Regions from separate parts of the Planococcus massiliensis genome, predicted to be linked through region 1. Evidence: a T-box and tRNA genes for the amino acid it is inferred to sense, from the RefSeq annotation. Region 1 holds a T-box; the other holds one or more tRNA genes.

Region 1 (3,371 bases):
GATGATCAACAATAAAAGAGGTGCATGAAGAACCAATGATAGCTATCGTAAATTTATTATTAGTTGCTATAAACATCTATTCGTTCATTTTAATTGCCAGTATCTTGATGAGCTGGCTGCCGAATGCGAAAGAGTCCGGTTTCGGAAGAATGCTTTCGAGCATAACAGATCCTTACCTGGATATTTTCAGAAGGTTTATCCCGCCGCTAGGCATGATTGACTTTTCACCGATCGTTGCGATTTTTGCATTGAATTTGGCAAGCCGGGGAATCGTTGTTCTATTTAATTACTTTTATTAATTACCTCACAGTTGTGGGGTTTTTTACTTGTCAGACCAATCGAAAACGAAAGGGGCACTTGGCATGGATTCTCTATTCCAGCATTTCCGTAAAGACGAACAGCCATTTATCGAACAAGTATCAGGATGGATGATTGATGTGGAAGATCGCTATACGCCTAAATTGACGGATTTTCTTGACCCGCGCCAGCGTTTTATCGTACAGTCTGTGCTCGGTTCAAGCGATATTCAAATGGCTGCTTCCGGCTTGTTTGAAGACGCTGAACGCCAGCGCGTGCTTCTGTATCCATCGTATTACGAAGTCCAAAAAGAAGATTTCCGCATAACCGTTTATGAGCTGAAGTATCCGACGAAATTCGTCACGCTGCAGCACCCGGAAGTGCTGGGGTCTATGATGGCGATTGGGCTAGACCGCAGCAAATTCGGCGATATCCGGATTGACGGGCAAACGATTCAATTGGCGGTCGCTGAAGAAGTGAGCGCTTATTTGCATGCGAATTTCACTTCCGCTTCCAAAGTGAAAGTGCATTTGGAAGAAGTGGCAAATGAAGAAGAATTTCTCACCGTAAAAGAAGAATGGTCGGAGGAAAACCATACAGTCAGTTCGATGAGACTGGATACCGTCATGAGTTCTGTCTACAATATTTCCCGCCAGAAAGCGTCTTCATTGATCACCGGCGGCAAAGTGAAAGTAAATTGGACCGTTCAGGAGCAGGCTTCGTTTGAATTGCACGAATCCGACATGCTGTCATCGAGAGGGCTTGGCCGAGTGAAAGTGCTGGCAGTAGAAGGGCGTACGAAAAAAGATAAAATCCGCCTTCAAATCGGTCGTTTGGAAAGCAACAAATAAGCGCAACTGAAAAATTACGAAATATTACTGATATTTATGCCAATGGACTGTATAATGTAAATTACGACGAGATGTTAAGGAGAGGTGCACGAAATGCCATTATCCCCGCTGGATATACATAATAAAGAATTTAGCCGAGGATTCAGAGGATATCAGGAAGACGAAGTCAATGAATTCCTGGATCAGATCATCAAAGACTATGAACTTTTGCTGAAAGAGAAAAAGGAACTCGAAGAGCGTTTGAAACAGACGGATGAACGCGTCGGCCATTTTACGACCATTGAATCCACTTTGCAAAAATCGATTGTCGTTGCGCAGGAAGCGGCAGAAGAAGTGCGCCGCAATTCCCAGAAAGAAGCGAAATTGATCGTACGCGAAGCGGAGAAAAATGCGGACCGCATCGTCAATGAGTCTCTGACAAAAGCCCGCCGCATCGCCATGGAAATCGATGAATTGAAGAAGCAATCCAAAGTATTCCGCAATCGTTTCAGAATGCTTGTTGAAGCCCAGCTGGATCTGATTGATACAGATGATTGGGAAACTTTGATGGAATATGACATCGATACGACTAATTTGGACAAGCTGGAAGCGAAAAAAGAAGAATACTGAACTTGACGCTTTCGTAGCTTGCTTTTATAATTACATGAAATAGTTTTAAAAACGACTATACACAAACGCATTGATAGAGACAGTATTCATTTCAATTCGACAAAGCGATCCAGGGATAGTGGGAGCCTGGTGAAGGATGTTGTGAAGAAATCACTCTTGAGCAGTTTTGGTGAACTGGAGTAGCCAAAACCGTCCACGCCACGTTACGGCGATCGAGTGGCAGCTTATTCGAGCTGCAACAAGGGTGGTACCGCGAGTTTAAGCTCCTCGTCCCTTTCCAGGGATGGGGGGCTTTTTATTATGTCTACAGGAGGAATTTTGATGGAATACAAAGATACGTTATTGATGCCGAAAACCGACTTTCCGATGCGCGGCAATTTGCCGAACCGGGAACCGGAAATGCAGAAAAAATGGGATGACATGGACATTTACCAGAAATCATTAGAACGCACAAAAGGGCGTCCGTTCTTCATTCTTCACGATGGCCCGCCGTATGCAAACGGCGATCTTCATATGGGGCATGCGTTGAACAAAGTGTTAAAAGATATGATCGTCCGCTCCCGTTCGATGATGGGCTTCCATGCCCCATATGTTCCAGGCTGGGATACGCACGGTTTGCCGATCGAACAGGCATTGACCAATAAAGGCGTCAATCGCAAAGAAATGTCGCTTGCTGAATTCCGCAAGCTTTGTGAAGAATATGCATATGAGCAGATCGACAATCAGCGTTCACAGTTCAAGCGCATCGGTGTCCGCGGCGATTGGGAAAATCCATATGTGACATTGAAGCCTGCTTATGAAGCGCGCCAAATCGAAGTATTCGGGAAGATGGCGAGCAAAGGCTATATCTACAAAGGCTTGAAGCCGGTTTACTGGTCCCCATCAAGTGAATCTTCTTTAGCAGAAGCTGAAATTGAATATCAGGATAAAAAATCTCCTTCGATCTATGTTTCATTCCCGGTAATAGATGGGAAAGGCGTATTGGCAGAAGGCACTAAATTGATCATCTGGACAACGACGCCTTGGACAATCCCGGCAAACTTGGGAATCACGGTCCATGCGGATCTGGATTATGTAGAAGTTTCAGTAAACGGTTCACTTTTCGTCATTGCACGTGCATTGCTTGAAGATGTAGCTAAGGAACTGGAATGGTCAGATTATGAAGTGGTCCGTGAAATGAAGGGTGAGAAACTCGAGCACATCTTAGCGAAACACCCATTATATGACCGCACTTCACTGGTGATGCTTGGCGACCACGTTACGACGGATTCCGGTACCGGCTGTGTACACACGGCGCCAGGGCACGGGGAAGACGATTTCTTAGTCGGCAAAAAATACGGCTTGGATGTTCTTTGCCCGGTTGACGAGCGCGGGGTCATGACGGCTGAAGCGCCTGGATTCGAAGGCGAATTCTATGACAAAGCCAATAAATCGATCACAGAAGCATTGGATGCAGCAGGAGCGCTTGAAAAACTTTCGTTCATCACGCACTCGTATCCACATGACTGGCGCACGAAAAAGCCGGTCATCTATCGCGCGACGGCTCAATGGTTTGTATCAATTGAAGCATTCCGCGACCAGATCCTAAAAGCGATCAATGAAACGACATTCACT
Region 2 (3,371 bases), 890 kb from region 1:
TGGATGTGGTTTTTACTTTTAGCGATTATTCCTAACTTACTTGGCCACACATTATTCAATTGGTCTTTGAAGTGGGTGAGTACGAACGTCATTTCGATCGCGATTCTTTTTGAGCCCGTGGGAGCTGCTATACTGGCTTATTTCATACTTGGAGAGCTATTAAGTTCTTCTCAAATTATAGGCGGAACAGTGGTATTATGCGGCATAATCTTATTCGTAGCAGACTACGGAAAAATAAAATCATTCTTTTTTAGAAAAAGGGGTTGATTTTCTGCGCTCGGCGGTTTATATTTATATATGTCCTTAAGACGACCGAAAAAATATTTTAAAATAGTATTGACAACAAGTCGGACCTAAGGTATATTAATAAAGTCGCCAATGAGTGCGGCGAACATGAACCTTGAAAACTGAACAGCAAAACGTCAATAAATTACTGATCAGGCTCAGCCAGATCGAAGCGAATCGCGCGCCTTTTCGGAGGCGGCGATGCGCCAGCAGTATTGAGCAATCAACACTACTCTATAATGGAGAGTTTGATCCTGGCTCAGGACGAACGCTGGCGGCGTGCCTAATACATGCAAGTCGAGCGGAACTGGGGGAGCTTGCTCCTTCCAGTTTAGCGGCGGACGGGTGAGTAACACGTGGGCAACCTGCCCTGCAGATCCCTCAAAGACGATGAGGTAGATAGGTTCGAGGTGGAAGCGTGGCGACACGTGCAGCTGACGAATACTAATCGATCGAGGACTTAACCAACTTTGTTTACGGAAACCAGCGGTTTCACCCGTTTCAATGTCGCCTATCCAGTTTTGAAAGAATAAGGCAAAAGTTTTTTTAAAAAAAGCTTGAAATACCGGTCAGAATTGGTATAATAAAACTTGTCTTTCAAAAACTAAAGAGTCCAGTGATGATGGCAAAGAGGCCACACCCGTTCCCATCCCGAACACGGAAGTTAAGCTCTTTTGCGCCGATGGTAGTTGGGGGTCTCCCCCTGTGAGAGTAGGACGTCGCTGGGCATACATACTGGAGGATTAGCTCAGCTGGGAGAGCATCTGCCTTACAAGCAGAGGGTCGGCGGTTCGATCCCGTCATCCTCCACCATTATTTTCTCTTTCGCCGGAGTAGCTCAACTGGTAGAGCAACTGACTTGTAATCAGTAGGTTGAGGGTTCAAGTCCTTTCTCCGGCACCACTTTTTGTGAGAGCCATTAGCTCAGTTGGTAGAGCATCTGACTTTTAATCAGAGGGTCGAAGGTTCGAATCCTTCATGGCTCACCATTTTAATTTCATTATTGCCACGCGGGTGTGGCGGAACTGGCAGACGCACTAGACTTAGGATCTAGCGCCTTCGGGCGTGGGGGTTCGACTCCCTTCACCCGCACCATTTTTGCGGAAGTAGTTCAGTGGTAGAACGCCACCTTGCCAAGGTGGAGGTCGCGGGTTCGACCCCCGTCTTCCGCTCCATTTTTTTGCAGCAATTCAAAGCCGACCCATGCCGGGGTGGCGGAACTGGCAGACGCACAGGACTTAAAATCCTGCGGTAGGTGACTACCGTACCGGTTCGATTCCGGTCCTCGGCACCATCTTTGTTTGCAGAAAAAAACCGTCAGGTTTTCATCATGAATAAGCGCCCGTAGCTCAATTGGATAGAGTACTTGACTACGAATCAAGCGGTTAGAGGTTCGAGTCCTCTCGGGCGCGCCATATTTTTATAAGAAGCATCTCAGTTCGGGAAGTAGCTCAGCTTGGTAGAGCACTTGGTTTGGGACCAAGGGGTCGCAGGTTCGAATCCTGTCTTCCCGACCATTCAATGGGGCCTTAGCTCAGCTGGGAGAGCGCCTGCCTTGCACGCAGGAGGTCAGCGGTTCGATCCCGCTAGGCTCCACCAACTATATATTTTAAAGATCCTGGCGGCGTAGCTCAGCTGGCTAGAGCGTACGGTTCATACCCGTAAGGTCGGGGGTTCGATCCCCTCTGCCGCCACTTTTTTAGGACCTTTAGCTCAGTTGGTTAGAGCAGACGGCTCATAACCGTCCGGTCGCAGGTTCGAGTCCTGCAAGGTCCACCATTTATCTATTATCACGGAGGAATACCCAAGTTTGGCTGAAGGGATCGGTCTTGAAAACCGACAGGGGAGTCAAATCCCGCGGGGGTTCGAATCCCTCTTCCTCCTCCATCTTTATAAAAAATGTGTGGACTATCCTTTTAAAAACTTCTATATAATAGAAGAAACTAGTAAGACTATCATTATCGCGGGGTAGAGCAGTTCGGTAGCTCGTCGGGCTCATAACCCGGAGGTCGCAGGTTCAAATCCTGCCCCCGCAACCAAATGGTCCCGTGGTGTAGCGGTTAACATGCCTGCCTGTCACGCAGGAGATCGCCGGTTCGATCCCGGTCGGGACCGCCATTTTTATCTTTCAAATGTGGGTCAGTAGCTCAGTTGGTAGAGCATTAGATTGAAGCTCTAAGTGTCGGCGGTTCGATTCCGTCCTGACCCACCATTTATGCGGGTGTAGTTTAGTGGTAAAACCTCAGCCTTCCAAGCTGATGATGAGGGTTCGATTCCCTTCACCCGCTCCATTATACATATGGGCCTATAGCTCAGCTGGTTAGAGCGCACGCCTGATAAGCGTGAGGTCGATGGTTCGAGTCCATTTAGGCCCACCATTCCGAAGTAGCTCAGTGGTAGAGCACCGCACTGTTAATGCGATGGTCGTAGGTTCGAATCCTACCTTCGGAGCCATACTGGGGAAGTACTCAAGTGGCTGAAGAGGCGCCCCTGCTAAGGGTGTAGGTCGGGAAACCGGCGCGAGGGTTCAAATCCCTCCTTCTCCGCCAGTAATTGGCCCCTTGGTCAAGCGGTTAAGACACCGCCCTTTCACGGCGGTAACACGGGTTCGAATCCCGTAGGGGTCATATAAAAGTGCCATGCATTCAATTGCATGGCACTTTTTCTTTTGTTCAAAACTTTACCTTAACGAATGGCTGTTTCTTTAGATGAAAAAAGAGGTTCTTCAATTAAGAAGAACCTCTTTTTTCTATAGTAGATGATGAATCAAGAGCCCAATCCCAAGCAGGAAGGCAAATAAAGTATTGGTAATTCCTGTTGCCTTCATTGCTGGCATAACTTCAAGCGGCGCAGTATAGCGTTTGAAAGTTTTCACAACATTGAATGCTTTAGGGGCACTTAGAAATACTAAAAGGGTCCACGGGGTTAAATCATTGAAAATCACTAAAGCCAAGATCCATAAATATGAAATAGCAAAGAATGAAGCCAGAATCATTACTCCGACCGGTCTGCCTGTCAGGATAACCAATGTCTTTCGGCCGCTTGCAGCATCTCCGACCATATCACGGATATTATTAGTCATCATG

Evidence for each region. The T-box of region 1 lies ahead of ileS (isoleucine--tRNA ligase). A T-box ahead of a tRNA ligase gene usually reads a tRNA of that ligase, here a tRNA-Ile.
Region 2: it has a tRNA-Ile gene. The T-box ahead of ileS (isoleucine--tRNA ligase) is inferred to sense a tRNA for this amino acid. The anticodon was not compared.

What each region holds. Positions count from the first base shown of each region.
Region 1 covers NZ_CCXS01000001.1:1,338,223-1,341,593, forward strand. Annotated here, with positions in the region: gene BN1080_RS06435 (cell division protein SepF) at 1-15, shown strand, start outside; gene BN1080_RS06440 (YggT family protein) at 36-299, shown strand; gene BN1080_RS06445 (YlmH family RNA-binding protein) at 363-1,148, shown strand; gene BN1080_RS06450 (DivIVA domain-containing protein) at 1,242-1,757, shown strand; T-box leader at 1,819-2,035, shown strand; gene ileS (isoleucine--tRNA ligase) at 2,079-3,371, shown strand, end outside.
Region 2 covers NZ_CCXS01000001.1:2,232,036-2,235,406, reverse strand. Annotated here, with positions in the region: gene BN1080_RS11130 (DMT family transporter) at 1-267, shown strand, start outside; rRNA gene rrf (5S ribosomal RNA) at 898-1,013, shown strand; tRNA gene BN1080_RS11120 (tRNA-Val) at 1,023-1,098, shown strand; tRNA gene BN1080_RS11115 (tRNA-Thr) at 1,113-1,188, shown strand; tRNA gene BN1080_RS11110 (tRNA-Lys) at 1,199-1,274, shown strand; tRNA gene BN1080_RS11105 (tRNA-Leu) at 1,296-1,380, shown strand; tRNA gene BN1080_RS11100 (tRNA-Gly) at 1,386-1,460, shown strand; tRNA gene BN1080_RS11095 (tRNA-Leu) at 1,491-1,579, shown strand; tRNA gene BN1080_RS11090 (tRNA-Arg) at 1,624-1,700, shown strand; tRNA gene BN1080_RS11085 (tRNA-Pro) at 1,726-1,802, shown strand; tRNA gene BN1080_RS11080 (tRNA-Ala) at 1,809-1,884, shown strand; tRNA gene BN1080_RS11075 (tRNA-Met) at 1,906-1,979, shown strand; tRNA gene BN1080_RS11070 (tRNA-Ile) at 1,988-2,064, shown strand; tRNA gene BN1080_RS11065 (tRNA-Ser) at 2,080-2,172, shown strand; tRNA gene BN1080_RS11060 (tRNA-Met) at 2,248-2,324, shown strand; tRNA gene BN1080_RS11055 (tRNA-Asp) at 2,328-2,403, shown strand; tRNA gene BN1080_RS11050 (tRNA-Phe) at 2,422-2,497, shown strand; tRNA gene BN1080_RS11045 (tRNA-Gly) at 2,503-2,576, shown strand; tRNA gene BN1080_RS11040 (tRNA-Ile) at 2,587-2,663, shown strand; tRNA gene BN1080_RS11035 (tRNA-Asn) at 2,665-2,739, shown strand; tRNA gene BN1080_RS11030 (tRNA-Ser) at 2,744-2,834, shown strand; tRNA gene BN1080_RS11025 (tRNA-Glu) at 2,841-2,912, shown strand; gene BN1080_RS11020 (1,4-dihydroxy-2-naphthoate polyprenyltransferase) at 3,035-3,371, opposite strand, start outside.